4 regions of the Chryseobacterium sp. FR048 genome follow, and region 1 is predicted to be linked to each of the others. Evidence: riboswitches for the same ligand, from Rfam matches in the RefSeq annotation. Region 1 holds a riboswitch; each other region holds the start of a gene.
The links. A riboswitch is a leader RNA that binds a small molecule or an ion and turns the genes downstream of it on or off. The one in region 1 is predicted to bind cobalamin.
Positions count from the first base shown of each region.

Region 2: linked by a shared signal. The riboswitch ahead of AC106K_RS09915 (acyl-CoA thioesterase) and the one ahead of AC106K_RS10615 (TonB-dependent receptor plug domain-containing protein) in region 1 are both predicted to bind cobalamin.
Region 3: linked by a shared signal. The riboswitch ahead of AC106K_RS15480 (TonB-dependent receptor plug domain-containing protein) and the one ahead of AC106K_RS10615 (TonB-dependent receptor plug domain-containing protein) in region 1 are both predicted to bind cobalamin.
Region 4: linked by a shared signal. The riboswitch ahead of metE (5-methyltetrahydropteroyltriglutamate--homocysteine S-methyltransferase) and the one ahead of AC106K_RS10615 (TonB-dependent receptor plug domain-containing protein) in region 1 are both predicted to bind cobalamin.

Region 1 is NZ_JBXDSE010000003.1:275,845-284,099, forward strand. It holds gene AC106K_RS10595 (L-threonylcarbamoyladenylate synthase) at 1-391, shown strand, start outside; gene AC106K_RS10600 (nuclear transport factor 2 family protein) at 500-844, shown strand; gene AC106K_RS10605 (CCA tRNA nucleotidyltransferase) at 882-2,303, shown strand; gene AC106K_RS10610 (DUF5074 domain-containing protein) at 2,480-3,550, opposite strand; gene AC106K_RS10615 (TonB-dependent receptor plug domain-containing protein) at 3,571-5,412, opposite strand; cobalamin riboswitch at 5,445-5,621, opposite strand; gene AC106K_RS10620 (T9SS type A sorting domain-containing protein) at 5,760-7,073, opposite strand; gene AC106K_RS10625 (T9SS type A sorting domain-containing protein) at 7,270-8,255, opposite strand, start outside.
Region 2 is NZ_JBXDSE010000003.1:127,906-136,160, forward strand. It holds gene AC106K_RS09880 (GNAT family N-acetyltransferase) at 32-547, opposite strand; gene AC106K_RS09885 (hypothetical protein) at 592-900, opposite strand; gene AC106K_RS09890 (hypothetical protein) at 939-1,523, opposite strand; gene AC106K_RS09895 (hypothetical protein) at 1,566-1,757, opposite strand; gene AC106K_RS09900 (endonuclease MutS2) at 1,820-3,967, shown strand; gene AC106K_RS09905 (hypothetical protein) at 4,100-4,765, shown strand; gene AC106K_RS09910 (hypothetical protein) at 4,985-5,782, shown strand; cobalamin riboswitch at 5,817-5,997, shown strand; gene AC106K_RS09915 (acyl-CoA thioesterase) at 6,114-6,497, shown strand; gene AC106K_RS09920 (MutS-related protein) at 6,518-7,996, opposite strand; gene AC106K_RS09925 (HD domain-containing protein) at 8,185-8,255, opposite strand, start outside.
Region 3 is NZ_JBXDSE010000005.1:147,353-155,607, reverse strand. It holds gene AC106K_RS15515 (YHS domain-containing protein) at 1-125, shown strand, start outside; gene AC106K_RS15510 (SCO family protein) at 112-789, shown strand; gene AC106K_RS15505 (superoxide dismutase) at 975-1,649, shown strand; gene AC106K_RS15500 (hypothetical protein) at 1,654-2,022, shown strand; gene AC106K_RS15495 (MbnP family protein) at 2,220-3,050, shown strand; gene AC106K_RS15490 (cytochrome-c peroxidase) at 3,043-4,092, shown strand; gene AC106K_RS15485 (transporter) at 4,104-5,051, shown strand; cobalamin riboswitch at 5,358-5,543, shown strand; gene AC106K_RS15480 (TonB-dependent receptor plug domain-containing protein) at 5,703-7,688, shown strand; gene AC106K_RS15475 (YncE family protein) at 7,685-8,255, shown strand, end outside.
Region 4 is NZ_JBXDSE010000009.1:9,194-17,448, forward strand. It holds gene AC106K_RS22275 (hypothetical protein) at 1-3,334, opposite strand, end outside; gene metE (5-methyltetrahydropteroyltriglutamate--homocysteine S-methyltransferase) at 3,826-6,129, opposite strand; cobalamin riboswitch at 6,301-6,485, opposite strand; gene AC106K_RS22285 (Lrp/AsnC family transcriptional regulator) at 6,678-7,139, shown strand; gene AC106K_RS22290 (LytTR family transcriptional regulator DNA-binding domain-containing protein) at 7,166-7,354, opposite strand; gene AC106K_RS22295 (LytR/AlgR family response regulator transcription factor) at 7,355-7,726, opposite strand; gene AC106K_RS22300 (hypothetical protein) at 7,798-8,046, opposite strand.

The DNA of each region.
Region 1 (8,255 bases):
AGAATCTGAGAAGAGACTTCAGGATCTGGTAGATGTTCCTGAGATGGCCTGGGAAATCATTGATCTTAGCGAAAAGCCGGTAACTATTGTTTACGAAAATCCAAGAGGCTTACCTAAAGAACTTCTGGCGGAAGACGGAAGTATTGGTATCCGTCTTGTAAAAAATGATTTTTGTAAAAAGCTGATTTCAAAACTGAACAGACCTTTGGTTTCTACTTCTGCTAATTTCAGTGGAGAAAAAAGCCCGTTGAAATTTTCTGATATTTCAGAGGAAATGGTAAATCTTGTAGATTATGCTGTGGAGGAAGACAGAGAAAAAGTTTCGAAATATTCAGGATCTTCAGTGATCAAAATATGGAATGATAACAGGATAAAAGTTCTTAGAGAATAAAAATCCCGTATTGATCCGGTTATTTTTTTAGAGTCTTGTCAGTTTATATCGACAGGATTTCTTTTTTTTAATTCTATCTTTGCAAACTCAACTCATAAAATATATGCTATGAATCATCAGGAATTTGCTCAAGTATGGATACATGCATGGAACTCTCATGATTTAGAGAATATTCTATCCCATTATTCTGAAGATATAGAGATCACAACACCTATGATAACACTGGCTACAGGAGGAAAGGAAAGTTCTCTGAAAGGCAAAGAAGCTGTTCGTGAATACTGGCGAAAGGCACTGGATAAATTTCCGGACCTTCATTTTAATCTGATTCATTCTACAGCAGGAGTAGATTCGGTAGCATTATTTTATAAGTCTATTATGGATAAACATGCCGTAGAGGTTATGTTTTTTAATGAGGATGGGAAAATTAGTAGAATGTATGCTCATTATGACTAATGGGTAACATTGGTAGAAATTGACACTATTATCAACGATGAAAATTAATCTTAATCAAAATAAGAATTTAAAACTTTTTAAAATAATTTCTGAAGCTGCAGAGAGAAACAATCAGTCTGTCTATATTGTAGGCGGATACGTGCGTGATCTTCTGATGAAAAGAAAAGCTTCTACAGATATTGACTTTGTAACGGAGCAAAGTGGCATTGAGCTTGCTCAAAACGTTGCACAGGACATCGATCCTAAATTAAAAGTTTCTGTTTTCAAAACTTATGGAACAGCAATGATCAAGTATAAAGATCTTGAACTGGAATTTGTAGGGGCAAGAAAGGAAAGTTATACGGAAAACAGCAGAAAACCGGAAGTGGAAGGAGGAAGTCTTGAAGATGATCAAAAGAGAAGGGATTTCACCATTAATGCAATGGCTATTTCTTTAAATAAGGATAACTTCGGGGAACTTATTGATCCTTTCAACGGAATTGATGATCTCGAAAAAGAGATTTTACGAACTCCTCTTGAACCTGCTCAAACCTATTCTGATGATCCGTTGCGAATGATGAGAGCGGTACGTTTTGCTTCTACATTAAACTTTACCATTGAAGACAACTCTTTACACGCCATCAAACAGGAAGCCGAAAGGATCAAAATTGTTTCTATGGAAAGAATCATGGTGGAGTTTAATAAGATCATGATGTCTGCAAAACCTTCCGTAGGCTTAAAGCTGATGGAACAGACCGGTCTTTTAAAGCTGATCATTCCCGAACTGATCGAGCTGAAAGGTGTGGAAGAAGTTGAAGGACAAACCCACAAAGATAATTTCTACCATACGCTTGAAGTTGTTGACAATATTTCAGAGAATACAGATAACCTTTGGCTGCGTTGGTCTGCTTTGCTTCACGACATAGGTAAAGCACCTACAAAGAAATTTGTAGAGGGTACAGGCTGGACTTTCCATGGACATGAATTTTTAGGTTCAAAAATGGTAAAAACTCTTTTCCAGCGACTGAAACTGCCTTTGGGAAGTGATATGAAATACGTTCAGAAAATGGTAAAACTGTCATCCCGCCCTATCGCCTTGATTACGGATGATGCTTCGGATGCTGCACTGAGAAGACTCTTATTTGATGCAGGAGAAAATCTTGAAGATCTTTTTACCCTTTGTAAGGCTGATATTACCACTAAAAATTCTAAAAAACAGGAGAAGTTCAAAAAGAACTTTGAATATGTAGCGGTAAAGATCAAAGAAGTGGAGGAAAAAGATCATGTAAGGAACTTCCAGCCACCTATTACCGGTGAAGAGATCATGGAAATGTTCAACCTTAAACCGGGACGTGAAATCGGGATTCTGAAAGAAAAAGTAAAAGAGGCTATTCTTGAAGGGGAGATTCCTAATGAAAAGGAGGAAGCCACTCAATTTGTAATTGCTGAAGCGGAGAAACTGGGATTAACCATTATTTAATTCCATTGATTATACATCAAAAAGCCCGGCGGGATGTTCCATCCCGCCGGGCTTTTTGATGCTTTATGCTTACTGGGGTAAACAAAGCCGGCCGGTTTCGAAGAAACCGGCCGGAAAAAAACACAAATGATGAAAAAAAATAAAAAATTATAAGATATATCGCCTAAGCGTTATATTTAGTTTTTATAGAATCCGTTCGTTCCGATTCCTGCAATGAAGTTTTTCAATAAAGTACCATTCACGGCATCATAAACATTTACTTTACCATCTGTAGTATAGCTGGCATCTGCTGCAAAAATTTTACCGTCAATTACGTCAAATCCATATACGTCACCTACAGCTGTTGCAATAATTTTAGTTGGAACCGTTGAAGATCCGATAGTCATTGCATATATTTTATTGGCATTCGTGATAAAATAGAACTTGTCATTATCGGCTCTCAGTTTCTGAACTTTAGGCATTGCTGTTAAAGTCGTTGTTTCATAAGTTCCGTTTGTTGTATTGATTTTATAGATAAATGAATTGGTATCTCCTGAAACCAGAACATATGCATTTCCTTTATACGAAATAAGATCTTTAATAATCCCTTCAGTTGGAAGATTTACTGTTTTGCTGATTGTATTGGTAGTTGGGTTTACAACCGTTACCGTATAACCAGTCGGGATCGGATTCCAGCTTGCATCGTAGCCTACACCGTCAGACTGTACAACGATACTTCCACTTGCTTCCACTACTTTTTCAGCAGCGTTTGTAAGGTCGATACTTTTTACAAAAGAGTTATCTGAAATATTATACACGTTAAGTTTTCTTTTAAGTGTAGTAAAATTACTGTTGGTTACATAATATTGATTTCCTGAAAAGGCGATATATCTGGCACCATCCAGATTGGCAGTTACAGTAGCCTGTTTTTTGAATGTGAAACGGTTTACAATTTCAATTTTATTAGGGAGATTGGAAACCAAATAAGCGCGGTCACCATTGAACCCCATACTCTGAAGCACTTTTCCTAAAGGCTCATTATTATTACTTGCTCCATAGATCTTGTTAAATACTGTCGCAAGATTATTACTCACGTAAGAAACTTCAGAGGTTGTTGTTGTAAACCCTCCCTCGTTGGTAATAAGGACTCCGGAATCAAATCTAACGGTTCCGTCAATAGTTTCTTCATAACTGCTGTCTGTGCTACAAGAAACATTGAAAAGTAACATGGAAGCAGCTGCAAGAGATAAAATTTTTCTAATATTCATATGTAATTAATTTATTTATTTTAAAAATTGATATTTAAAGTAACACTATAATTTCTTTGAGGTAATGGGTAAGAAAGCATAGTGTAATAAGTTTTATTCAGAATGTTATTTACTTTAAAACCTAATGTATAGTTTTTAAGAACCGTTGCATTCAACCCTGCATTAAGTACCCAATATGGATTTAAAGCACTGGTTTTGGTTTCGTTGGAATCTGTATACGTCTTGCCATTGAACATTCCCTGTACATATAATTTCACGAAATCATACTGATATTCTACATTTCCGGTAAATTTATGAAAAGGGACATACATCAGCTGTTTTTGAATATCAAGATCTGTTGATTTCGTATAGGAATATCCCAGATTAGATTTCAGGGTGTGCTTTCCGATCTGTTTTTCAAATTCCAGCTGGGCTTCCAATCCGTATGCTTCTACTCTATTGGTATTGAAGGCACCGTAATATCCGGCAGGAGTTCGGAGCCATCGGATCATATCCTGAATTTTCATATAATAAGGAGCTACAGAAAGTTTGAAAATTCCCATTTTAAAAAGATTTCTCAACTCAAATTGATAAGAAGTTTCGGGTTTTAAATCCTTATTCCCTCCCAAAGCCCAATATAAATCATTAAATGAAGGAGCTCTGAAATTCCTTGAAGCATTCAGCTCCAGCCCATACCATTGTACAGCGTTCCATTTTCCTGAAAAAGAAAATAAAGTCGGCGAACTGATCTCTTCTACAAAATCTTTCTTGATCCCGGCTTCAAAACGTAAATCCTTTGTTGGGAAATAACGGACTAACCCTGCAATAGATCCTGCATTTCTTCTAATATCCCCGATTCCTGAAGTTCCATCTCCTTTTCCTTTATTGATTTGGAATTCACCAATAATATTGATATTCCATTTTGGATTAAGAAAATAATTGAAATCGTTTTTCAGAATATAGTTCTTACCCGCTCCGCCACTTGTTTCAGGGCCATCAATCGTTCCAAAATATTGAAAATTCTCCTCCGTATAAGCAGCTTTGAATGAATTGCTGAACTGTACTTTATTCCAATCCCACGAAAGCAGACTTCGGGCATTCTGAGCCTCATATTTTGTTTTATTCTCTAAATCTCCAAAATAAACAGGAAAATGCTGTTTGCTGTTAAAAAGCTCAGAGATCCAGGAAATCTGATGATGTGGAGCTACTTTATAAGCTACAGCGACATTGATATTCGTATTATAATACTGTCCATTGTCATTGGTATAGATCTTTCCGTGATCCTCCTCAACCTTATAATCATTTTTACTGATCGAATGGTTTCCCGAAACTTTAAAACTGAACCGGTCATTGCTGTAAGAACCTCTGACAAAGTTGTTATAGGTATTGAAAGATGCAGCTTCTGAAAACAGAGAACCATGAAAGCCTTTATTAAAATCAAGGGTATTATTCAGGTGAATACTTCCCCCAATGGCACCGCTTCCATAGATCACACTTCCGCCGCCTGCTTTTATTCCTATCTGGTCATATCCAAATGCAGAAATATTATTAATATCGCCTTGTCCTAAAAAATTAGAGTTGATATTGATTCCGTTCCATACAAAGGCGGTCTGCTGTGCGGTAGTTCCCCTGAAAGAAGGTGAAGAGACGGCACCACGTCCGTTTTCTTTGATATAAACCTGTGACTGAAATCTAAGAAGTTCAGAAAGGTTGCTTGAATTTTTTTGAGTGTCTTCTGCAGAAATGATTTTCACAGGATGAAAGAGCTTCACTCTGTTCATCTGATTGTCGAAAACATAAATCGTGTCAATAGTCTTCTCCTGAGCCAAAAGAAAACAGCCGTAAGACGAAAAAAACAGTACTAAAGATCTTTTTATACCCATACTCTTTTACTTTTCCTCCGAAAGCAATATGTTTTTAGATTATAATTCCGGCAGGTCTCCTGACTTTCGCTTTCTGCACCTTCCCGTTTTTCACAGTGGTTTTTTACAGAAATTTTTGTTGCGATTTACAGTTGCGGGGACAGTCCGGGACTTTCACCCGGTTCCCTTTTCATTCCAAAATACTGGAAACCAAAATTTTTGCAAAGATAGCTTTTTATATGTATCTGCCAAAAACCAGGCTTATCCTGTCAGAAACTCTATATTTTCACAGAATAAACAAAAAAAGAACAGCTGTTCTCAATATTGAAAACAGCCGTTCATCCCACTACTTTTATAATTGATATGAATTACTTTTTAATGAATTTATAAGTCTGTTGTTTTTCTCCTTTTACAGAATACTGAAGAATATAATCTCCTTTGGATAAAGAGGATACATCAATCTGACCTTCTACGGTATTCCATGATTTCACCTTCTGCCCTACCATATTATAAATTTCTGCCTTTTCAATCTTCCCTGTTCCTTTAAAATATAATCGATCAGCCACAGGGTTTGGATAAATACCAACACTACTTTTATCTTTCGTCGTTTCTTTAGTTGACAGATAGCTGGTAAGATCCAGATAAAAAGCCACCAAATTATCGGAAGAATCAAGCCCCATTCCTGCAATTTTCTTTCCATCCTGGGAAATAGCCAATGGAAGCCCCATCGTTATTCCGTTGGTTGCAATTCCTAGGCTTACAGCATAATCATTGAGGTTAACACGTCCGGTTTCTGATGTCCAGATAAAGCCTTCTCCCGACATTGGCGGTGCTCCAAATGCTCTGTAATAGCCAATAACCTTAGTTCCATCTGCTGAAATCCCTGTAGCACCTCCTTTAAAGAAGAATGAAGCATTGGGATGGGTAATATAGATAAGCCCGGTGGTCGCATTCCAAACATAAGGATTAGGGTTTCCTCCTCCAATGATGGTACTTCCATCCGCAGAAACACCACCAGCTTCCCCTACATGATTTCCATTAGCATCTGTAATGAAGCTTTCTGATCCGTCCACCCATTTTGCTCCGCTTCGGGTTCCTGTAGTTTCGTCCTGCCATCCTACGATAACCGATCCGTTGGCACTGATTGCATTGGCTCTGGAACTTCTGCCAGCAACAATACTTCCAAGATCTACCACTCCATCGGTTTCGTTCCATTTCACCGCATGCGCATTGGATGCTGTAAGCCACCCTAGCCCTACAATTGTATTTCCATCCGGAGACATTCCCCACGTAGAACTTACACTTCCGTCCCAACCGGTAGGTACAAGCCCACCTCTGTTGATCCATGTAGAAGTAGCCACATCATACGTTGATATTTCATTAAAGCCTGTCGCTGTATTGGTAATTGAAGAAGCTACTTTAGTCCCATCATTAGAAATAATGCTTCTTCCTGCCGCCGGATACCCATTGGATAGGGAGCCTATCTGTACAAGCCCTCCCCCGTTGGTCCATAGATATACAGTACCACCAAAGGTATTCATACTCACTACCCCATTATCCGTAACGGACCCTATACTATAGTTATCCTGTCCCATAACTGTAAGCTGAGCTTCTGCTATGCTAATATTAAGGAAAAAACAAGCCATTAATACTTTCATTGGAATTTTGTAAAAATTTCTCATAATATTATTGTATTTAGTATGTTAAATCATCTAAAACAATATTAATATTATATTCACCCAATTAAAAGAACTTGGCTTTCATAATTCATGAATTTCAAAAGAATAAAATTTACAAAACACTGCAAATCAACATTATAAAACCAAACCACCAATAACCATCTCTAGTTGATTTGTAAGTGCAGACGGCTAATTTTATTTACTTTTTAATGAATTTATAGCTCTGTGGTTCTCCTCCTTTTACAGAATAGTTCAGAATATAATTTCCTTTTGCTAATGATGATACTTCTATCTTATCTTTTACAGAACCAATAGATTTCACTTTCTGTCCCACCATATTATAAATTTCTGCTTTCTCAATTTTTCCTGTTCCTTTAAAATATAGAATATCAGCCACAGGATTAGGATAGATCTCCATCGTACTTTTATCTTTCACCGTTTCTTTAGTTGACAGATAGCTGGTAAGATCCAGATAAAAAGCCACCAAATTATCGGAAGAATCAAGCCCCATTCCTGCAATTTTCTTTCCATCCTGGGAAATAGCCAATGGAAGCCCCATCGTTATTCCGTTGGTTGCAATTCCTAGGCTTACAGCATAATCATTGAGGTTAACACGTCCGGTTTCTGATGTCCAGATAAAGCCTTCTCCCGACATTGGCGGTGCTCCAAATGCTCTGTAATAGCCAATAACCTTAGTTCCATCTGCTGAAATCCCTGTAGCACCTCCTTTAAAGAAGAATGAAGCATTGGGATGGGTAATATAGATAAGCCCGGTGGTCGCATTCCAAACATAAGGATTAGGGTTTCCTCCTCCAATGATGGTACTTCCATCCGCAGAAACACCACCAGCTTCCCCTACATGATTTCCATTAGCATCTGTAATGAAGCTTTCTGATCCGTCCACCCATTTTGCTCCGCTTCGGGTTCCTGTAGGTTCGTCCTGCCATCCTACGATAACTGATCCGTTGGCACTGATAGCATTGGCTCTGGAACTTCTTCCGGCTACAATACTTCCCAGATCGACCACTCCTCCGGCTTCGTCCCATTTCACTGCATGCGCATTGGCTGCCGTAAGCCAACCTAGCCCTACAATTGTACTTCCATCCGGAGACATTCCCCAGCTAGAGCTTACACTTCCGTCCCAGCCGGTAGGCACAAGCCCCCCTCTGTTGATCCATGTAGAAG
Region 2 (8,255 bases), 150 kb from region 1:
AATAAAAAAATCTGCTAATTTTTCAATCCTGTCAGCCTGCTTCAGGTCTGTTTAAGCTAAAAATAATATTTACAGCATTGTTTTCATCCTTTCTGCCTTCTTCCGGACTAAAATGATGCTTCAATAGTAAGGACTTAGAATTCTTATTAGAGTGATTGGTAAAAGCCAACAGGGTTTGCAGGTTCAATTGATCAAAGCTAAACTGCAACACAGCCGTCAGAGCTTCGCTCATGATTCCTTTTTTATGATAGTTAGGCAATAGTTCATACCCTACTTCTGCCGTTTTTCTATCTGCTGAAAAGTTCCATAAACAGATCGTCCCAATAAGGTTTCTCTGGTCTTTACAGGAAATTCCCCAGAAAATCATTTCTCCATGCTGCATTTTATTTTTGACATGAAGGATGAATTCCAATGCTTCGTAATTGTTCCTGGGTGAGTTTCTTTTTACAAACTGATTGATGTAAGGATTACTCCGGATTTTCAGAATATCCTCTGTATAACTTTCATCGATTTCTGTCAGGATCAGCCGTTCTGTTTCAAGTTTCATGTCTCTATTATTTAGAATAATGAGTTTCTTCGTTCGGCTTCCGGTTATATAAATAGATACATTCGGGTTCTTGAAGAACGTGTTTCTTCATAGTCAAAGTATTCGTATCCGCTGCTATTTTTTCTTACGAGCTCTTTTTTAGCCGTATTATCATTTTGCTGGCTGAGATCAATAATTCTTTTTACCTCTTCATCTTTGAAAGCTTTCATCCCATAATTTTTAATTTTAGCATTCTTCTGCTTCTTCAAATGGGTCTTCTTTTGAACTTTATTCACTGTTCCATGCCCTTGTTTTTTGACCTGAGCCTGAATTCCTACTGAAAGGAAAAGCATGATAAATAGTAATGATTTCATTGATCCGTTTTAAGTGTTGCAATATAAGGCTTATTTGGCTATCCTCTCAAAACATATTTTTCTTTACCTAGAAAGACTCCGCTTTTCGCATCAAAAAGATAAGATAGATGATTCTTTATCCCTCTTTCAGGATGAGGTTTACAGATAATCCGCCAGATCAGTTTACCTTCCCTTTCAACGGTATCTACCATGACTAATTCATCTTCTTTTTCAATATTAATTCCAAACTTCTTTTTCATCACCTTTGCCAGATCATCCCTTGTCACTAATCCTTCATTTCTTACCTGCGCCTCGTAATCCGTCTGCTCAATCAGCTGTCCTTCTCTGGAGTATTTCTTGTGAATACCGGTGGGTACCCCCAAAAAGTATTCTCCTTCAGAAGCCAGCCTGTAGGTATCTTTATAATATGCATAGGTTTTCTCCCGGATCCAGTTTTCTTTTGCGATCCTTTCTACATAAAAGTCAGGATTCACCAATACCGTAAATACACTGTCATGTTCTTTGTACTGATACTTCCCGGGAGTTTTCCACGCTTTTTTTTCATACTTTTCAAGGTCCAGTGTTCTTATTTGAGCCTGAAAACCTGCTGAGAGAAAAAATAAAATATAAATTAATAATTTCATGGTTCTGTTGTAGTATTTTACGTTTATTCTATTAACTATCCATCAAAGGATAGGAATCAAATGTTCTGATGAATTTTCCTGTAGTGGCACCATACATTTTGTCGTATCGGTAGCATCAGGTATTCTGCTTAGCACCTTTTTATTTTTCTCAAATTTTTCAATATCAAAGGTATCGCAGCTTTGTACATATCCATTAACAGCAAAAAATAACAGAATAAGTACCAGATTCTTCATTAATCTATTTTGTAAATCGCTCAAATATACGTAATAATCAAAATTCTCACTAAATTTGCACTGTGTATATAGATAAAGAAGATTTAGACGAATTAGAGTTTCCGCAATTGCTCGCGGAAATTTCCCCATTTGCGTATTCTCCGAAAACAAGAGAAAAAATTCTTCAACTTCGTCCCATGGAAATTGACGAGGCGGAACTTTCACTGAAAAAAACGTCAGAATACCTGTCGAGTTTTGAAAGTTCAAATGCGATTCCGTTTGATGAATATGAAGATATTGAAAGTGAACTGAAACTGATGCTGATTGAGAATTACCGTCTTGAAAACAGTGCTTTCATCAAAATAAAAACCATCACGGAACAGATCGGAAGACTTCAAAAGTTCTTTCCCACCATGCCGGAAACCTTCCCTACTTTAATGGAAGAGGTTTCTGTACTGGAATTCAGAAAAGAGATCATCGAGAAGGTAGATAAGGTTTTTAACCGTTTTGGTGAGGTAAAAAGTGAAGCATCTCCTGCTTTGAAAGGCATAAGAACTGAGATCCAGCATGCTAAAAAAGCGATTCAGGAAAACTTCAACCGTGCTCTTACCACGTATGGACAGAGTGACTTTTTGGATGATATACGGGAAACCATTATTGATGATCAGCGAGTTTTAGCTGTAAAATCTGGTTTTAAGAAAAGAGTTCCGGGACGAACCCTGGGAATTTCCAAAACCGGATCTATCACCTACATTCAGCCGGACAGTGTTGTAAAACATTACTTCAAGCTTCGTGAAAATGAAGAGGAGGAAAAAAAAGAAATCGATAAAGTTCTGAGACAGCTTACTGCTGAACTGGCAGAGTTTCAACCTCAGCTCTGGAGGTATCAGGTGTATATTTTTGACCTTGATCTGGTAAGGGCTAAAGCTAAGTTTGCAGACCTGGTGAACGGAATTCTTCCGAAGATCAACCGTCACAGAACATTGAAACTAAAGGATGCTTACCATCCGTTGCTATGGCTGAGGAATAAAGCTGAAAACAAAACGATTCACTCACAGACTCTGGCCTTAACGGATCATAACAGAATCATCTGTATTTCCGGGCCGAATGCAGGAGGAAAATCGATTACTCTGAAAACAGTCGGGTTATTGCAGCTGATGATTCAGAGTGGTATTCTGGTGCCTGTGCATCCTAAATCTGAAATGTTTTTCTTTGAGAAGATCATGACAGATATTGGAGATAACCAATCGATTGAGAACCATCTGTCAACGTATTCATCAAGACTGAAAAAGATGTCGGGAATCATCCGTGAAGCTGATTCGGATACGCTTTTACTTATCGATGAATTTGGTACGGGTTCTGATCCGGAACTGGGAGGTGCTTTGGCTGAAAGTTTTATGGAATTTTTCTATGATAAAAAGAGTTTTGCCATTATCACCACGCACTATACCAATATTAAACTGGTCATAGAACAGCTTCCCAATGCTCAGAATGCAGCGATGCTTTTCAATGAAGAAACGCTGGAGCCTATGTATAAGCTGGAAGTAGGCCAGGCAGGAAGTTCATTTACTTTTGAAGTGGCTGAGAAGAATAAAATCCCGAGGTTTATCATTCATTCTGCCAAGAAAAAGGTAGAACATGATATTGTGAATCTGGATAAGACGATTGTAAAACTGCAACAGGAAAAGTTTGAAGTTGAAAAACTGAAATCTGATCTTGCTGAAAGGAAAGAGTCTGTGGAAGACAAACGTGATAACCTTCAGAAACTTAATGATCAGCTTCAGCAGAAACTGTTTAATTTCCAGAAACTGTATGAAGAGGAACACCGTAAGCTTCAGTTCGGAAATAAGATTGAGGCTTTCATCGATAGTTATACGAAAGGAAAATCCAGAAAAGATGTTGTAAAGGATTTCGTAAAACTTCTGGAACAGGAAAAGTTCAGAAAACTAGGAAGTGACAAAGACGAAACCAAGCGTCTTCAGGTGGTTAAGAGAAAAATCACTCAACAGCTTAAAAAGGAAGAAGTGATTGAAAAAATCGCCGAAACCAATGAAAAACTGGAAGAACAACGTAAAACCGACCGCGCCATCTGGATGAAAGTAGGCCAGCGTGTCCGCATTACAGGAAGCACCAGTGTAGGAACGATCGAAAAAATTTCCAGAAACAAGGTGATTGTGAATTACGGAACATTCAAAACCACGATTGATGCGGATGAGCTTGAGAGAATTTAATTAATTTGACAATGAACTAATTGGAGAATTTGAAATTAATCATATGCAAATAGTAAAGAGAGAGTACTGAGAAGTGCTCTCTTTTTTGTTTATCATCTGATATTTTTCTACTTTTAATCAAAACAATATTCTATGAAACCATTAAAAGTATTATCAGACCTTATTCCAATACCAAGTTATACGGTCATTATCCTGTGTTTTTTCTTTCCGTTCTTTCTGATAAAATGTGGTGATACGACCTTAATGTCTATCAAAGGGACCGATCTTGTCACCGGAGTTTCTCAAAAAGCAATGAGTGAACGCATGAAAGAAAATCTTAAAAAAAGCTCTCCTTTTGGGGATGCACTCAAGGGAATTCCTGATGATCCCTCACAGAATACAGATCGTGAATATTCACCAATGGACAGTGATTCCAAAGATAAAAACAGCAGTGAAAATATTTCACCTAATCCGTTTATCATTATTGCCTTTCTGGCTGCCATTGTCGGAATTATCGTTCAATTGATAAAAAGTGTCAGAAAAAAATACCTCTACCACATTGTTGTTTCGCTGATAGGACTTGCTTCCCTTTTAATATTTTATCTGACGTTCCAGGCAAAAATGGAAGGTCATGGAAGCAATAAAATCGGAATGGGATTCGGAGATAAAGTAACTATCAGTTATGGCTTTGGAACAGCATTTTATCTCTGTGGGGTATTATTCCTAATCCTCCTTTTATTCTATGGAGTATATTCCTATTTCCTTAAAAATGATCCGGAAGCCATCTATGGTCATTCCAAACAGACTACTGAATCTTAACGTAATCAATAAAAAGGGTGTTTCAAACACTCTTTTTTTGTTTTTATCTTTTATCATTTCTGATCGTCATTCCCGGAATATTCTGAAGATTTCAGACAAAATACTGCTGCTTAAAAATGAACATCTGAAACAAATACAATATTTAAAGGAACTGCAACAGCATAATTATCTTCAGAAAAGCATTTAATTTATATATTTGGGGATTAAAAAAATTTCAAGATGACTTTCATAAACAAAGCATTGTACCTGTCAGCATTCAGTATTTTCTCTTTAGCTTTTGTAAAAGGACAGAATAAAGTGCCCTTCGGAGTCGTAAAAGCTGAAGAAGGCTATGCCAACGTACGTGTACATAAAGATAACTACAGAAAAATTGTAGATAAGATCCGTATGCGTAAAGGGGATGTTTTTGTTTATGTAAAGCCCGCTCCGGGAGAAACGGAATGGATCTGGATCAAATATCCTGAAAAGCAGGACGAAGATAAACCGTTTGTACGCTATGAAACTCTTGATAAGGAGGGAATGGTGAATAAAGAACGTATCGCTTATATAGACCAACTTCCAGCCTACACTCCGTCCAAGTCTAAAAACGGAAGATCACTTATTTTCACAGACAATTCTGATCCGAAAGTTCCTACTGCTCAGAGAAGCAAGGTGGTGATCGATGTCTACCCTTCCAATGCCGGCTACCGCAAGAAAGAAAAAGATGCGGAAGGCAAACTGCTTACCATTGATAAGGTAAAACCCTGGGGAATCGGAAATGATCTTCCTGAAGGAATGACCGAAATCAAATCGATCAGGGTACAGCAACCGGGAAGAGGTTCTGTTTTTGTAAGAGAAGCCATCAAAAATATGTTTCAGCCTACGATGGATTTTGAGAACGTAGGAGTAACCGCTCTTGACAATGATAATATTTTCCTTTATATGATCAATGGTAGCGGGGAAAACAGATATACTACCCTGTGGACCATCAAGAAAGGAAGAGTGATCAGCCAGATTATTTACCATAATCCGGAATAAATTCATTATTTTTGCCCCCGAAAAGTTTTAACGCTTATTCATCACAGAAACTGGTTCTGCCTAACCGCAGATTAAAAGGGAACCGTGTGAAAATCACGGACTGTCGCGCAACTGTAAGTAACTGAAATCTTTATCAAGAGATCCACTGTGCGAGGCATGGGAAGGAGATAAAAGATGTTACAAGTCAGGAGACCTGCCTTTTTCTTAAACAAAAAACTTTCGCGATCTGAAGTTTTATTGATCTGATGGATTGTTTCAGGAATTTCTAAGGTTCCTGTCATTATTCTGTTGTTTTGATACGATTTCATTTCGCTTTAATTAATAATGAAATATGACTACAGAAGAAAGAATTGAAGCTGCCGAAACCAGAATTTTTAAAGCGGTTTTCCCCAACACAACCAATCATTATGATACCCTTTTCGGAGGTACGGCCATGCAGCTGATGGATGAAGTAGCCTTCATTGCAGCGACCCGATTTGCAAGAAAAAGAGTAGTAACGGTAAGCAGTGATAAGATCGATTTTAAAAAGCCTATTCCAGCCGGAACGATTGTAGAACTGATCGGAAAAGTATCCTATGTAGGAAAAACCAGTATGAAAGTAAGCGTTGAGATCTATACGGAGCAGATGTATTCTTATGAAAGAGAAAAAGCGATCGTAGGAGATTTCACTTTTGTGGCTATTGACGAATTCAAAAAACCAATCCAGATTTTATAAATTTGATTTCCATGCCATAACTATTCCAGAAGTTTATAGGCCTCTTCTATTATTTGCTGAGGATATTCATACATTTCCAGAATTCTTATGGCATTGGGTTTTTGATTGACTCCTTTATTCAATGTATAAGTGAATTGAAGCTTATCTTTATGGATCTCTTCTGAAAAATAATACAAATCGTAATTATTTTCTTTCAGGAAATAGGCAATCTCCAGATCATGTGTTGTGATGCAAACCAGATTTCGATCAGAGTTTATGGCTTTCAGAACAGCTTTGCTTATAGCAATCCTTTCTTTGGTTCCTGTACCTTTAAAAATTTCATCAATTAAGATCAGATTATATCCTGTTTCTTCAAAGAAACCCTTTATCCGCAATACTTCCTCCAGATAATAGCTTTTGTTTTCATTAATATCATCCTGTATCGAAATAGAAGTCAGAATCCGCATAAAAGGAGCTTCATACCTATTGGCAAAGCAAAAACCAAAAGCCTGTGCAGCGATAGCATTTACTGCTAAAGACCGCATAAATGAAGTCTTTCCGGACATATTTGAGCCTGTGAGCACAATTCCAACATTAGAAATGCTAAGATCATTCCTTACACAATCATCAATAAGCGGATGATAAATTTTTTCCACCTGTATTGCTTTCTGATCTTTAAAAACAGGACTACATACCGGATATTCATTTCGAATTTTACAGAGATTGATCGCTGTATCAATTTTTCCAATATACTCATAGACCTTCAGAAGGTTATTTTTAGAAGCATTCAAAATGGTTACCTTTCTGCTGAAGCCAAAAATCTCCAGGTTGAATGTGATTCTTAAAATTTCCAATAAAAACCAAAAAACAACCAAAAATTCGTTTTTCGCCAGTTGTTCAGCAATATTGCTGGACCTGATTGTCCGTACTAGTTTTTTCAGGTTAATCGCTTTATATTCTTCTGCCAATTCCGGAGTTCTGCTGATATTACTAGCTACAGAAATGGAAGTATACAACCTGGAAATTATCGTATTATAATATTCCACATAGTTTTTATTCGCATAATGATAATAGGCATTCACAAAAAACAATGGAATCGTCAACATCAGAAACTGTTTCACAAAAACACCACAGATAAGGATCACGAAAAGCAAGATAAGGGACAGTTTCGCATAGTTCAGATACTTCCGATTAATGAAAACATCATTTTCTATCAGTTCAATAATCTCATAATCTCGGATCTTGTTAAGCTTTTCCAATTCCTTCTCTGCCAGTGACGTATTATTCCTCTCAAAATACACTGTATAATGATCTGAAAAAGAGTCCCTACTTTCTGTAATAAGCCTGAATTTTGAATAAAAATATTGCTTTCCTATTTTAGATTTTGTCCGGTCCAATTTAAAAAATAAAAGATCCAGATTCAGATCTTCAGCGGTTTCATCCGGAATATCCTGAAACACTTCTTTATCATTTCTTTTAAACAGATAATATTTCTTTATTGAATTAAGATCAAAATCCATTTTTATCTTAATTAGACACAGAAGTCAATCAATAGTTACAGGTTTTCTCTTTATTATACCAAAAAAAATACTCCACCGATCCGGAAAAGTATTTTTCTGATTAAACATCCTTCTAAACAAATGTTTACATAAAGAATCGGGCGGCCAAAGGCCGCCCGATTCTTATATTTCCAATTGCTTACAAGCATTTATTTTAAAACTTTTTCCGTTTCCAGGCTTCTGTTCAGCAATAGTTCGAAAGCTTCTCCCATTTCATCTG
Region 3 (8,255 bases), on a different contig from region 1:
GTCATATGAAAACGGCCGAGTTTCTTAAAGATACTGCCGTTTACAAAAACAAAACGTACGGTTTTTGCAGTGCTTACTGCAAAGATGAATTCAAAAAAAATCCTGAACAGTATGCCCAAAAATAATAAGACCAATAACAAGAGTAAAGTAATCATTCCCATTGCGGTGATTGCCCTGCTTTTTCTGGGAATAGGAGTAGGAATGGGATACTTCAAAAAGAATCTTTATACCGTGATGAAGGTTCCGGATTTTGAGCTGACAGATCAGAATAACAAAAAAATCACCAATAAAGATATGTTGGGAAAAGTATATCTCGTGGAATTTTTCTTCAGTAAATGCCCTACTATTTGCCCTGTGATGAATACCAATATGAAGGCGATCCAAAACCAGATCAATGATCCCAACTTTGGAATTATTTCCATAAGCATCGATCCGGAGAATGATACCCCGAAAGCATTGAAAGAACACGCAGACAGAATAGGTGCTAAGTCTCCTAACTGGCATTTTTTGACGGGAGACAGAGGATATATTGGTAAGCTGGCCGACCAGTTTAATATCTACGTTGGTGATAAAGAAGATGAAGGCGAAAGTCTAAACCATAGCGGAATGATCGCCTTGGTAGACCAGGAAGGAAATATCCGATGCCGATACAATCAGGATAATATGCCGATCCTGTATTATTCAGGATTGAATTATGATGATCCGGAAGGGAAAACTCCAAGATTAAACGGGAAATATCATCCGGACAGAGAAATTCTGATCGAGGATATTAAGAAACTATTAAAGTAGGCGGGAAGAAGGAAGCTTGAAGCTGGGAGTGCTTTTAGACGATAAAGCACTAATGATTTTTTATTATCAATGTAAAAGTAAAATAGATGTTGAAGAAGTTGTACATAGACACGTATTACTTCCCGCTTCCATCCTCCATCTTCCAATCTTAAAGAAAATAATGTTCAACCATAAAACAAAACGTTATGAAAATTATGAAAATAGCTGCTGTAAGTGCAGTTTTTGCGGCTCAGTTTGCGCTTGCCCAGTTTAAGCAGACGCCTTTGCCGTATGCTTATAATGCGCTGGAAGGATCGATTGATGCTCAGACCATGGAAATCCATTATTCAAAACACGGAGCAGCCTATGCAGCCAATCTGAATAAAGCGATTGCCGGGACTCCACAGGAAAAACAGACCTTGATTCAGATCCTTGCTGAAACATCTAAGATGACCCCGGCGGTGAGAAATAATGCGGGAGGTCACTACAACCATGAGCTTTTCTGGACGATCCTTACTCCTGAAAAAAATACACAGCCTTCTGCAAAACTAGCAAAAGCGATCAATGAAACTTTCGGAACTATGGAAGCTTTCAAAGAAAAAATGAGCAAAGCTGGTGCGGACCGTTTCGGTTCAGGATGGGCATGGCTTTCTGTGGATAAAAACGGAAAATTATTTGTTTCTTCTACCCCTAATCAGGACAATCCTCTGATGGACATTGTAGAAGAAAAAGGAACTCCTATTTTGGGAATCGATGTTTGGGAACATGCTTATTATCTGAAGTATCAGAACAAAAGAGCAGATTACCTGTCTGCAATCTGGAATGTGCTGAACTGGAAAGAAGTCAGCAAAAGATATGATGATGCATTAAGCAAAAAATAATCTGATGAAGTTTTTTTACAGCATACTCTTTACCTTTTATATGGTGTTCAGGCCCCTGATCCCATTGGCGGAGTATGCTGTAAATTATGACTATATCGTCAATACACTCTGTATTAATAAAAGCAGACCGGAGATTCACTGTAACGGAAAATGTTACCTGAGTAAAGAATTGGCCAAGACCAATGATTCAGAATCTTCGCCTTTGCAAAAAGTAAAAAATTCAGGACAGAAGATTCTTGATATTTATATTCTTCCTGAAATTGCAGAAATCTCTGCCACTGAAAAAATTCCATTTTTCAATTTTAATTTTGTCTACGAAACAGCCTATTCTTTTCTGTTTCTGAATCCTATTTTCAAACCGCCGGTTTTTTAAGCAATACATATCACTATTTAACGATTCAGCCATAAAAGCAGGAAAGGATTAATCTTACCTGAATGCACTTAATATGTGCAGTATTGTCACTTAAAAATTTAAGTGTTAAACATCTTTTGTGCCTTTTGTGGTTGAATTTGGATGCTTCAGGCATTCAAAAACTATCTATTGTATTTATCCAACTTAAAAAATCAACAATGAAAATTTATAAATTTTTATCACTATTCTTTATTGCCTTTACTTTATTCACTTTTTCATCCTGTGATAGCAGCAGGGATGATGAAAATGCCCAGGATACCACTCCCGGAAACCTGCAGATCAAATTTGAAAATGGATTCAACAATTTAGGAAATATCGTTTTGAACCAGACTGTACAGACTTCTTCACAGGGACAGAAACATAATTTCTCTGCATTAAAATATGTAATCAGTAATATCGCTCTGATCGATGAAAACGGAAATGAATTTAAATACAATGAAAATAACCCTGATAAAGGAGCTTTTATCGTAGATCAGGCGGATGCAGTAGCCGGTGTGGTATATCTGAATCTCGATGGCATTCCGAAAAATAATTATAAAAAAATAAAATTCGGATTAGGAATCAGCCAGAAAGCTTATCTGCTGGGACAGGACGGTCAGGCGGAATTCTGGACTAAAGCCAAGCAGAAAGGAATGTCGTGGTCATGGGCGGCTGGCTATGTCTTTGTAAAGCTGGAAGGTAAATATGGTGCTGATAGCCCTTCTAAAGAATTTATGAATCATACCGGAAATATGGGCAATACAACAGCCAACAATACACCGGATCTATACCGTGAAATTACGTTGAATCTGCCAACCACAGCTAGAGTTACCGGGCAGATCCGTCCTTCTATTCATATTCTGGCAGATCTGAACCAGTTTCTGAGCGGAGAGAAAGCTCTTACGCTTACTGCCACTAATGATATGATGATGGGGTCCAGTGAACATCTGGTGAATGTGACCAATAATCTTACAAAAATGTTTAAAGTAGATCACGTTCACAATGATTAATTTTTCACTGAAAACGATATTCGTTCTACTGGCATTTTTATTAAGCTGTGTTTCCTGTTCCGATGAGGTGATACAGCCTTTAGAGAAAGATGAAGCTTACCAATTACAGTTTCCCTCTTACTTTCCTGATATGTCTTTTGATCAGACCTTAAATCCCGTGACCAAAAACGGGGTAGAGCTGGGAAGGAAATTATTCTATGAAGGCAGGCTTTCGAGAAATAATACGATTTCATGCGGTTTTTGCCACATTCAGGAAAATGCCTTTACCCATCATGGTCACACCGTAAGCCATGGGGTAGATGACAGGATCGGAATTAGGAATGCCCCGCCTATCCAGAATATGGCCTTTTTGAAAAAATATATGTGGGATGGAGTGATCCATAATCTGAATGAACAGCCGATAAGCCCCATTACAGATGTGAATGAAATGGACAGCTCTATTCCCGAGGCGATTTCAAAGATTAAGAATGATCAGAAGTATAAAAAGCTTTTTATGGCTGCGTATGGGGATGAAAACATGACAGGAGAGAGAATTTTAAAAGCATTATCTCAGTTTATGGCTTCACTGATCTCGGCAGATTCGAAATATGACAGATTCAGACAGGGGAAGGAGCAGCTTACTTCGGCAGAATCTCAGGGAATGGTATTGTTTAACCAGAAATGTGCATCCTGTCATAGTGGCGAACTCTTTACTGATGAGAGTTTCAGAAATACGGGAATGTATTATAATACCGAATTTAAAGATGCAGGAAGGTATCGCGTAACCCTGAACCAGGTAGATTGGATGAAATTCCGGGTGCCAAGTTTAAGAAATATCGAATATACCGCACCTTATATGCATGACGGAAGGTTTTATACCCTGGAAGCGGTACTCAATTTCTATTCGGACCAGGTGGAAGATAATCCCAATCTGGACCCACAGCTGAAACAAAACGGACATACGGGAATTGCCATGAACAGCCAGGATAAACAGTTGATTATTGCTTTCCTGAAAACATTGTCTGATAAAAGTTTTATATCCAATCCAAAATTTGCAGAATAATTTTAAAAAACATGAAGAAGATTATATGGTTAATAAGTCTGGTTTTATTTAGTTTAAGCCAGGCAAAGACAGTTAGAGACAGTGCTTATGTTGCTCAGAACAACTTCAGCAGGATCGATTTTTATGATGATTGTGATGCCTGTGGCTGCGCTGCGGGAAACGGTTCCTCCGGTTTTGAGTCTTTACTGAATCCACAGTTTATAGGGATCAAATACTTTGCACAGCATTATAAAGCAAAGGAGAATTTATTTGTGAAAGATCTTACCCAGGATCAGTATTTCAATACCTTACAGCTTTGGGGAAAAATTCCGGTGACGGAAAAATTGAGTGTGTATGCAAGCCTTCCTTTCCATTTTCATGAAAAAAAGACTATGCAGGGTGACATCGGCATTAATGGAATCGGAGATCTGAACCTGATGGGAATTTACAGATTGATGAACTCCAAAGATAATTCCCACCAGCTTAGCGGAGGCTTGGGAGTGAAAGTTCCTCTTGGTAAATTTGATGAAAAAGGAATATCCGGTGTCAACCCAAGTTTTCAGCTGGGAACCGGAAGTTGGGATTATCAGGCGGCTTTGAACTATAAGTTTCAGAAAAATAAAGTGGCAGTATTGATCAATACCGATTACACCATTAAATCCGAAAACAAAAAACATTATCGTTTCGGAAACCAATGGAACTATGCGGCCACAGGTTTTTATCAGATCGCAGGAAATGAAAAAACTATTTTTTCTGCTAAAACCGGGCTTCAGGGAGAAGTCTATGCTCAAAACAAACAATTTGGTGAAGGGCTGCCGAATACTGCCGGAAGTGCGTTGTACGGAAAGGTGGGATTTGAAGCTTCGTATAAAAAGTTCAGTTTGGGAAGTGAGCTCATGCTTCCTGTTTATACCCATCTGGCAGGAGGAGACATTGAGGCCAGATCAAGGTTCAGCATTTTTGTAAATATTGGAATATAGCCAATGAAGATGTTTTTTGCCACTAATTCACGAATAAAATGATACATTTTTATGATGACAAAAGAATCCTTTAAGGTGTAGTTTGTGTTTTGTTTTAGATCAAACGAATAAAATAATTCGTGCATTAGTGGCCAATAAAAGAGGTTGTTTCATTATTGAGATAACCTCTTTTTTAGTCTAAATATCAGGACCGGGATCTTGATGTCCCATTTTAATCATTTCTTTACTGAAAAGCGGTTTTTACAATCATTATATTTATAATATTGTGAATCATTTCGTTATTGATGAATATATATTAATAATTGTCTATCTTTGCCGAAATTTGGTGAGCCGTAAAAAGCTCTTAAAAGGGAATCCGGTGAAAATCCGGAACAGACCCGCTGCTGTAAGCTCCGCACCAAAGTTTTTGAAGAAAATATCCACTGTTTTTTTAATGGGAAGGATTTCAAAAATGGAGTAAGTCAGAAGACCTGCCAGAAAATTAAACGTTTGACGCTTTCGTGGAATAAAGCTTAGGACAACAATGATTCTGTGCAGTGACAGCTGTGCTTTGTCGTTGCTTTCTTATATCCATTAGCGTCATCATTATCCATGAATGAGCTAATGGTGGCAAAACTGATTACATCTCGACTTTATAAAATTGTTTTCACTGTGTTGGTGTTAACATCTCAACTCCTGTTTTCTCAAACCAGGAAAAAAGACAGCCTGAAGGAAGAAACCATTAAGGTGATCAGCCTTTACAAAAAGAATTTTAAAGAAATTATTCCGGCGCAAGTTATCCAGGGCGATCAGCTTGAAAGACTGAACAGTTATTCCGTTGCAGATGCCATACGATACTTTTCCGGAGTTCAGATCAAAGATTATGGCGGGATAGGAGGTTTAAAAACCATTAATATCCGAAGTCTGGGAAGCCAGCATGTAGGGGTTTTCTATGATGGTATTCAATTAGGAAATGCTCAGAACGGCCTGGTAGATCTTGGAAGATATTCTCTGGATGATCTGGAAGAAATATCTTTATATAACGGGCAGAAAAGCGAGATTTTTCAGCCTGCAAAGGATTTCGGTTCCTCGGGATCTATTTATCTGCAGCCCAGAATTCCCGTATTTAAAGGAACAAAGAAGACCAATCTTGTGATAAGAGCAAAAAGTGCTTCTATTGACCTTTTCAATCCGTCATTCCGGCTGGAGCAGAAAATCTCAGACAGGATCTCGGCAAGTGCCAGTGCAGAATTTCTGCAAAGTGACGGGATTTATAGATTTCGCTATGCCAAAAAATATCCGGATGGCCAGCAGGCTTATGATACCATAGCAAAAAGACAGGACTCAGACATCAGGGCAAAACGTTTCGAAACATCTGTAAACGGGACTTTAAATGACGGAAGCTGGACGATAAGAGGGTATGGCTATATTTCAGACCGGGGAATGCCTGCTCCTATTGTTAATGGTCGTTTTGGAGGCCGGGGAGCAAGACTTTCAGACGAAAATTATTTCGTACAGGCCAATTTGAAAAAGAAGCTGTTCCCCAGATTTGAGACACAGTTGAAAGCAAAATTTGCCTACGATTATACCCGCTTTATGGATACGGTTCGTTCGCAGTCAGTGATGCACACGGATAATACCTACATTCAAAGAGAAGTATATCTTTCTTCCTCCAACATCTATTCTATCACGCCCAATTGGGATGTCAGCTTAAGTGGAGACTTTCAGTATAATAATCTTAATGCTAATCTGGATAATTTCTCTTATCCTACCCGTTATACAACACTAGTGGCATTGGCAACAACCTATCAGTGGAACAGGTTCAAAATTCTGGGAAGTCTTTTGGGAACATTCACTTTTGAAGAAGTAAGAAAAAACAAAAGACCTGGAGACAGCAGAGAATGGACCCCGGCAGTTTTTATGAGCTATCAGCCTGAAACTATTCCGGAACTTACCCTCAGAGCCTTTTATAAAAGAATTTTCCGTCTGCCTACCTTTAATGATCTGTATTACACCAATATCGGAAATACCTATCTGAAGCCGGAATTTACCAATCAGTATGATGTAGGATTTACCTATCAGAAAAATTATGACAACCGTTTCTTTAAAAACTTTTATATAAAAGTAGATGGTTATTACAACAAAGTACAGGATAAAATCATAGCAGCACCTAACGGAAGCATGTTCCGATGGCTGATGATGAATCTTGGATTGGTTGAGATCATAGGCGCGGATGTGAATATCCGGACTGATGTACAGCTGGGACAGGTAAGACTAAGGCCATTGATTTCTTATACCTACCAAAGCGCAAGAGATGTGAGTGATCCGGAAGATACCTTCTATAAGAATCAGATTCCTTACACACCATGGCATAGCGGATCATTTAGCCTGATGGCAGATTATAAGGACTGGAGTTTCAATTACAGCGCGATGTACGTAGGAAAGCGGTATGATGTGAACCAGGACAATATTCAGTACAATTATGTACAACCCTGGTATACCCATGATCTGGCTGTTCAGAAAAAATTTAACTGGGCTAGTCATCAATTTAAAGTAAGCCTTGAAATGAATAATATTTTCAACCAGTATTATGATGTGGTGATCAACTATCCGATGCCGGGAAGAAACTTTAAACTTATTCTAAACTTCACCTTATGAGAAAACTAAACTTTTATCTTTTATTTTTTGTATTAGCTTTTCTTGCTTCGTGCCGTACGGATGATATTATTGTCCGTCAGGAAGTGGTAGAAGGGCTTCCCTCAGAAAATACAGCAATAAAAGGCTTTTATATGCTGAATGAAGGGAATATGGGAAGTAATAAATGTACCCTGGATTTTTTTGATTATACCAAAGGAACCTATTACCGGAATATCTATGCCGAGATCAACCCGAATGTAGTGAAAGAGCTGGGTGATGTAGGAAATGATATTAAAATCTATGGCAGCAAACTGTATATTGTTGTAAATGTTTCCAATAAAATTGAGGTTCTTGATGCAAAGACCGCGAAACGTATTACTTCTATTCCGTTGCAGAACTGCAGATATTTAACCTTCAAAGAGGGAAAAGGGTATGCAAGCAGTTATGCCGGACCGGTAGATATTAACCCGAAAGCACCTAAAGGAAAAGTAGTGGAAATTGATACGGTTTCTCTTTCCATTCAACGTGAGGTTACCGTAGGTTATCAGCCCGAGGAAATGGAAATTGTAGGAAACAGATTATTCGTTG
Region 4 (8,255 bases), on a different contig from region 1:
CATAGAGATAATTTTCTCTGATACCTGAAGGCGGGGTAATGCTTCTTACTCCGATCAATGGATCGTAGGTATAGGTAGAAACAAAAGAAGTAAATCTGACATCACTGCTAAGTCTTGTTCTGAATCTTTTTAAAGCAGATAAAAGAGCCGTTTCGTCATTATTAGCTCCCGCATTATAATCCAGATTCGAAGCGCTGATGATGTCTGCAGTTTCGGGAGAAAGTTGCAACAGATAGGAATAAGCAACTCCTTCTACTTTAGCAATAGGCAAACTCTGATTATATCCCCACACAATACAGACAGGGATCCCTTCTTTGGTGGTATACTGAAGAAGATTGCCTTTGTTATCGTATCGGTCATAATGTATATCGGTATCCATCAGCCCGGTTAGAATATCTTGCGAAAGAACCGAATAAGGAAGTGCAAGACCAGACGTTTTGGAATCAGCCTCTGTCTTACTGACCGGGTATAAAGTCTGTATTTTGGAGATCACTTTACCATCTTTCTTCGTCACCGTCTCAAGAGGCACTCCAATAATATTTTTACTGATCAGATATTGATTGTTCTTTTCCTGGGCATATTGATACTGAGTTTCTGTGATACGACCATCAGAAGATACCGATGTCTGCTTAGTAAGCTGGCTATGAACAGGCATCCCTTCATAATTGTAATCAATAGTGGTGATAAGCTTTCGGTAAGCAGATTCAGAAGTATTTAAACTATCTGCCGCAAAATAATCATCATAATTATTGTAAAATGATACGGGAACATGGTCTATGTATTCTATTACCCTTTCTTTCTGTAATTTGGTATCAATGCTGTAGTTCTTATAAATAGAAATATAAAAATTCGAAATACGCTGAACATTTGTCGTTCCACAATTCCCATAAGTAAGATCATTGAATGGCTTGGAAACAAAAAGATTAGGGTTTGTATCTGTAATATTGTATTTATTCTGGTAGTTTATCTGCTTGTTTTTATAGACTAGATTTCCCTTTTTTTCGAAGTATCGGATCCTGTTCAGTGTTCCACTGAATGACAATCTGTTTCCTTTGGCTGGAAAATACATACTGTTCAGAATAACTCCGAAAAAGTTTGTCAATCCGTTCACTGTCTCAAAATATCCGGAACCTGATGATGGAGATGGAGCTCCGCTTCCCCCGGCAGCGGCAGGACGAAGGTTTACCAGCGGATCTTCAGAATCTTTTTTGAAGGTTTTCTGATACCCGCCATTTTCAAAATTATCACCTCCTATACTCGTGGTTACAAAACGGTATCTTTCCTGTAAACGACTGTTGTATAAAGCACTGGAATTGGTAGAAGTATGTGTTGCATAAGCTATCGGCATGCTCATTCCTCCATGAAACTCTTCAAATGTTGCGTATTGTATAGTAGGAATAATCAACATATCATTTAAAGCAAGATCTTCTTCTTTTATACGATATAATTCAATAGGATGATAATACAATCTTTTATATTCACTGATCTGTCCGTTTTCTAAACTTGTCACCGATTTTAAACGGATACCAAAATCATCAATAGGATCTCTGTGACTGTAGGAAAGTTTTAAATCGGCAAAGCCATTGGGCGTAAAAGTAAGAAGATATTTTCTATCTTTCTGGAGATTAAAACTTCCATTAATTGAGTCCTGAACTGCATAGCCATATGTTTTTTCATCAGAATGAATCAGCTGGTGAGTCTCCAAATCTTCTATGGTAAACTTAGCCTGCTTCATATGATTGATACTTGAAGGGTTGGAATAGGTAATGAGCGTATAGGGAATGGTCTGATCAAAATGAATATTTTCAAGAACTTTTTTAGAAGTACCCGTCAAAATGGGTGTATTATTACCATCATCCTCAACTCCCAAACGAGATTTAAATACAGCTTTGGTTTTTGGAGACTCATATTCAAATTTTGTTGTTCCACCTGTAGGATAGGTTACTTCTTGTAATGCACCTTTTGATGCAAATAAGAAATTGGGTCTTCTGTTTCCGAAAGACTGCAAAATTGCGGGTTGATAAGAGCTGCTTGGAGGCATTGTATTTCCAAAAAATCCGGCAATCAAAGATTCATTACTCTCCTTACCGTTAAAATAACCATACATATCCTGACTATAAGACATTCTTCTAGGCAAAGACAAAGGATCATTATAATTAAACCTGTATTTTTTTTCAAATATATTTCTGCTGTAGAAGTTTATCTGAGAAAGATAAAATCTTTGCATATTCAATGCTCCCATAGAAGATTCAAAAAGATAATCAAATGTGACTTTTTTTAAAACTTCATTATTGACACGGTATTCAATTCCTGAAAGGTATTTTTTAAAATCAGAATCTCCTTTATCAGAATATATAAAGCTGATTATATCTGAATTTTCACTGTTGCTGATCGTCTTAAGTCTTTTCTTGTTTCTCGTATAATGAGTCTGTACAGAAATTCTCAGCTCAGGATCAAGATTCGGCATAGCACCTGGACCTGCACTTGAACTTAAACAACAGTAATACAAATATCTTGTATGAATTTCACTGATCGCATTGATTACCAAATCGGTATCTTCGTAGGAAAAATAAATTTTCTCTCCCGTCTGAGATTCAATCTCTTTCAGGAAAAATGACGTCACCGCATAATCTCCAGGTGGATTGGAAGGCATTGCCTTAGAAGCCGTGGTTTCCCAATAATTTATATTCCCTCCAAAAATATATTTCACACCTTCTTTAGTTGTGACCTCAAATCCGTTAAAATTCCGGTTATTGGTATCATTAAGCGGAAGAATATTCTTTATTTTTACGTCATCATTATTTTTTAGAAATACGGGGATAAAGTTCTGGTCCAGATAGAATGATCCCGATACATCAGCAAACCTGAATTCAAAAATATCACGCTCCGTATCCATTTGAAATGGGGAATAACAAGCCGTCCGGATTTCTTCATCAGCGTCACAGTCTGAAGCTGTTTTCTGAATTAACTCGGCCCCACTTTTATTCATCCGCATAGCCGCCAGCTCATCGGTCAATCCATTGACAGTTCTTGTAATAACACCGCCGGCATTGACCACCCAGGTCATTCCTACATCGTTGGGCAGATCATCTACTTTTACACCTGCACCACTATATAAAATACTGACATCGGTACTTAATTTATTGGCTTTATAGGTAAATAAAGGAATATTGACATTAGCACTTCCGGTATGTTCATTTTCAGATGTCACATTGGTTGCTTTCACAAAAGAGAAAGACTGTGGACTTGGGGGAATAAAACCTGCCTGTGAAAATGCCCATAGAGAATTGCAAAACATCCAAACGAGGAATAGATTCGATAATGTTTTTTTCATGATTATTAGTTTCTTATTTCTTAATTAGTTTAGCCTTACAGCTGTTCTTGTTATTGTCTTTTGGAGATCAGGTAAGGGCAGATATGCCCAGAACTGCGCATAAAGTACATGCGCTGAGACTTGTTTTTTCATTACTGTGTTTTTTTTAAAGTTAATAGTTTTTTTTGCAAATTTATCTTTTAACGCTTAAAAGCAAAATTAATTGTATTTAATACAAACAATCAATACCTATTTATAGATATTCAATATTAATACCTCAATTCTCATGATCTATGCAAAGCTACTTCTGTATTGCGACAGAACCTGTCGCATTATAAATTTGTTCTTTATATTCCAAGTTGAGACCTGAGATTCTTTTTTAAAGCTTATATACCTTCATAATTCGCTTCGCTTTAACACCATAAAACGTTTTAACTTCTTCTATTTTTATACAATAAAAAGAGGCAACCCCAAAGAATTGCCTCCCAACATAAAATGTTTATTGAAATATTTTAAACTGCATACTCTACAGAAGCCTCTTTAGCAGCAGCTACCATTGCGATCAGAGCTTTTTCGGTTTCTTCCCAATGTCTGGTTTTCAATCCGCAGTCGGGGTTTACCCAAAGCTGATTGGCCGGGATTACATCCTGAGCTTTTTTCAGCAGCTCCACCATCTCTTCTTTGGACGGAACTCTTGGCGAATGAATGTCATAAACCCCGGGACCTATTTCATTCGGGTATTTGAAATCGGCAAAAGCGTTCAGAAGTTCCATCTGGGAGCGGGAACATTCAATGGTGATGACGTCAGCATCCATATCTGCTATATTTTCGATAATATCATTGAATTCGGAATAGCACATATGAGTATGGATCTGCGTAGCGTCTTCCACTCCACTTGCTGAAATTCTGAAAGCTTCTACCGCCCATTTCAGATAAGTCTGCCAGCCGTCTTTTCTTAAAGGAAGCCCTTCTCTGATGGCCGGTTCATCGATCTGGATAATTCTGATGCCTGCTTTTTCCAGATCCACTACTTCATCGCGGATCGCCAAAGCAATTTGTTTACAGGTTTCTGAACGGGGCTGATCATCACGGACGAAAGACCACTGCAGGATCGTCACTGGACCTGTCAGCATTCCTTTCACCCATTTATCAGTCTGCGATTGTGCATATTGAGACCAGTAAACCGTCATAGGTGTTGGTCTGGAAACATCACCAAATATGACAGGAGGTTTCACGCAGCGGCTTCCATAGCTCTGTACCCAGCCGTTTTTGGTGAATACAAAGCCTTCCAGCTGTTCCCCGAAATATTCCACCATGTCATTCCTTTCAAATTCTCCGTGCACCAGTACATCAATTCCGATGTCTTCCTGCCAGCGGATCGTTCTTTGGGTCTCTTCTTTCAGTAAGGTATCATATTGTTCCGAAGTCAGATTTCCTTTTTTGAATTGTGCCCTCCAGCTTCTTACTTCTGCCGTTTGCGGAAATGAACCAATGGTAGTGGTAGGAAATAAAGGAAGCTTTAATATTTTCTGCTGCTCTTCTTTACGGATTTTAAAAACATTATTCCTTTGAGCCTCTTTTTCAGTAATCGCCCCGGCTCTCTGTTTTACCTGATTATTATGAATGAGAGACGATGTCTTTCTATGGGCAACCGCTTTCTTATTTTCTTCAAAATCAGTAAGAATATCTTTATTTCCGGTTCCTTCAGCAAGTTCTTTAAGAGCAACAACTTCTTTTACTTTCTGCCTGGCAAATGCCAGCCAGTTTTTGATTTCCGGATTAAGTTCTGTTTCAAAATCAAGATCGCACGGAGCATGAAGGAGTGAGCAGGACGGCGCTATAAATATTCTTTCATGGCCTACTTTTTCGATTGCTTTTGTAATGAAATTCAGTGATTTTTCATAATCGTTTTTCCAGATATTCCGTCCATCAACAAGGCCCAGTGACAGGCTTAAATGTTCAGGAATTACATTCAAAACTTCTTCCAGCTGCTCAGGATTTCTGACAAGATCTATATGCAGTACATTCACCGGAATTGAGACTGCAAGGGATAGATTATCCTTTAAGCCATCAAAATAAGTGGCAACAATCAGTTTTAGCTTCGGGAATTTTTTTCTGATTTCGGAATAGATAGACTGATAGGTTTCTTTTGTTTTCTCCGATATATCCAATGCTAGAAACGGTTCATCAAACTGAATCCATTCGGCGCCCTGCTCCTGAAGCCTTGTTAAAATTTCAATATAAACAGGAAGAAGATTTCCAGCCAGTTCCAGTTTATCAAAACCGTCCTCTTTTTCTTTCCCTAAAAGAAGATAAGAAACAGGCCCGATGATGACCGGCTTTGCATTGATTCCGGCCTGTTTTGCTCCTGCAAATTCATTAAAAATTTTATCTGAGCTTAGTTTAAACTGTTGATTTTTATAAAACTCAGGAACGATATAATGATAATTGGTATCGAACCATTTGGTCATTTCCATGGCCGTAATATCCAGCCCATCTTTCTGGTAACCTCTGGCCATAGCAAAATAAAGATCCAGTTCGGTGCTGTTTTTTTTAAGTGCTATTTCATGGTAACGTTTCGGGATAGCACCTACAATTAAGCTCATATCCAAAACCTGATCATAATAGGAAAAATCGTTACACGGAATAAGGTCTATACCGGCTTCTTTCTGAATGTTCCAGTTTTGGTTACAGATATTCCTTCCCACGGTAAGAAGCTCTTCCAAAACAATTTTACCTGACCAATACTGCTCGCAGGCTTTTTTAAGTTCTCTTTTGCTACCAATACGCGGATAGCCCAGAATGTGAGTTTGCATTTTTTACAATTTTTTAGTTAAACTTAATGGTAAAGCTCTTTGAAATGCTTCGTAATGCTTTTACAGAAATTCACAGGCTCACAGCGACATACCCGGCAATACAAATTCTCTTAAAAGAAAATGCATATCCATTATATCATCTGTATGACCCAGGCTTCAGACCGCGAAAGCATTGTCAATTCAGTAAAGGCAGGTCTCCTGACTTGTAACGGCTTCTATCATCCTTCCCGCTTCTGGCAGTGGATATGCGTGGATAGAAACCTTTGTGTGTTACTTACAGTTGCGCGACAGCTCGTGATTCTCACACGATTCCCTATTAATCTACCTTAAGTAAAACCTTTCCTGTTTGATGAAGTATAAAGAACTGTATCTTTTGTCTATATCAATCGATACTTTCAAAAGATTTTAATTTTGTGTAAAATTAATTATACAGAATAAACAAATAACAAACATGATAAAATTAAGCAAATTAAACTTAAAAATAAATTTGAAACAGAATATAATTCTGTAAATTTGATCGTTTTTATACTCTTAAAGAATAATATTCTGTGGAAGAACTTGATAATAAAGATGTACAGTTACTGAGACTGCTTCAAAAAAATGCTAAACTGACCGTTAAAGAGCTTGCCAAAGAAGTCAACCTCTCTCCTTCCCCTGTTTTTGAAAGGGTAAAAAGACTTGAGCAGGAAGGCTACGTAAAAAGGTATGCAGCTGTATTGGATGCTGAAAAACTCAACCGTGGATTTACAGTTTTCTGTCAGATCAAATTAAAGATTCACGACCGATCTGTGGGCTATGATTTTGTGAATGAAATTCTGGAAATTGAAGAAGTTGCCGAATGCTACAATATCTCCGGAGATTTTGATTTCCTTCTGAAAGTTCAGGTTCGGGATATGAAACATTATCAGGATTTTGTATTTAACAAACTGGGCTCGGTAGATTCTATCGGGAGTACACATAGCACATTTGTAATGGCTGAAGTGAAAAACAATCATGGCCTGACCATATAAATAATCTCATTCATTTTTTTACCACATCATTCTTCGATCCATTTCCGGAAAGAGGCAGTATTGCTCTGACTTGTGATCAGGTGGCCTTGAAAGCCTTTTATCTGAAGGGCCAGTGTATTTTTATTATAGCGTTCTATTTTCTCAACGTGCTTTTTCTGGACAAGCTGTCCCCGGTTGATTCTAAAAAAAGAGATTGGGTCAAGTTGATTTTCAATCTACTTTAAAGTAGACTCATTCAGCGGATGCTTTTTACCTGCCGTATCAATAGCAAAGACAATTCCTTCTTCCGCCTCAAAAAAAAGAATATCTTCAGTGTTGACAAAGTAGATTCCCTGATGGGTACTCACTGTAAAGCGGCTTTTATATTTTTTTTCCGGATTAGACTGACTCAGCATCTGTTGAAGCTGGCTCAAAACATCGGTTTTTCCTAATGCCTGATCTCTCAGCAACATGAATTTATCCCAGACCTTTTTGAAGCGGTCCTGAGAAAAAGGTTTTAAAAGATATTCAATTCCATTGGTTTCAAAAGCATTCATCCAAAACTGATCGTAGGCTGTCGTGAAGATGACAGGACAAGTGATCTCCACCTGTTCATAAATAACAAGCTATAATTGAGTCCATTGACAGAATCATTGGACTCAATTATTTCTATATGCTTTTATATTAAGTTTCTGGATTTCAGTTCATCTTTCAAAGCCTGATTATCTTTTTTCCATGCATTGATGGTAAAAGCAACGAATACAAGTGGAAGCAGCGTAAAAATTCCTACTCCATTTTTTATGGTACTGTAAATCGCAACTCCAATTAAACATCCTAAGAGCACGGCATTCATTATTTTGCCGGATTGGATCTTTTTATTTTTATCCAGTAATTCCTGGTCAGTAAGCTCGTTTAATTTTTTCTCCATTATTTAAAGGTTTGGTTATTGTTTTTCCAGATTATATCGTCCTGAAGCTTCAGATCATTCATCTGTTTTATGAGTTTTAAAAATACAAAAAAGAGAATATAAACGGCATTAAATTCTTATTTACCTATACCTCTCTAAAAGCAATGAAGCTATAGTTACAGAGATCTACTCATTTTCAGTACCATAGCAATGAACACTCATTTTTTCAG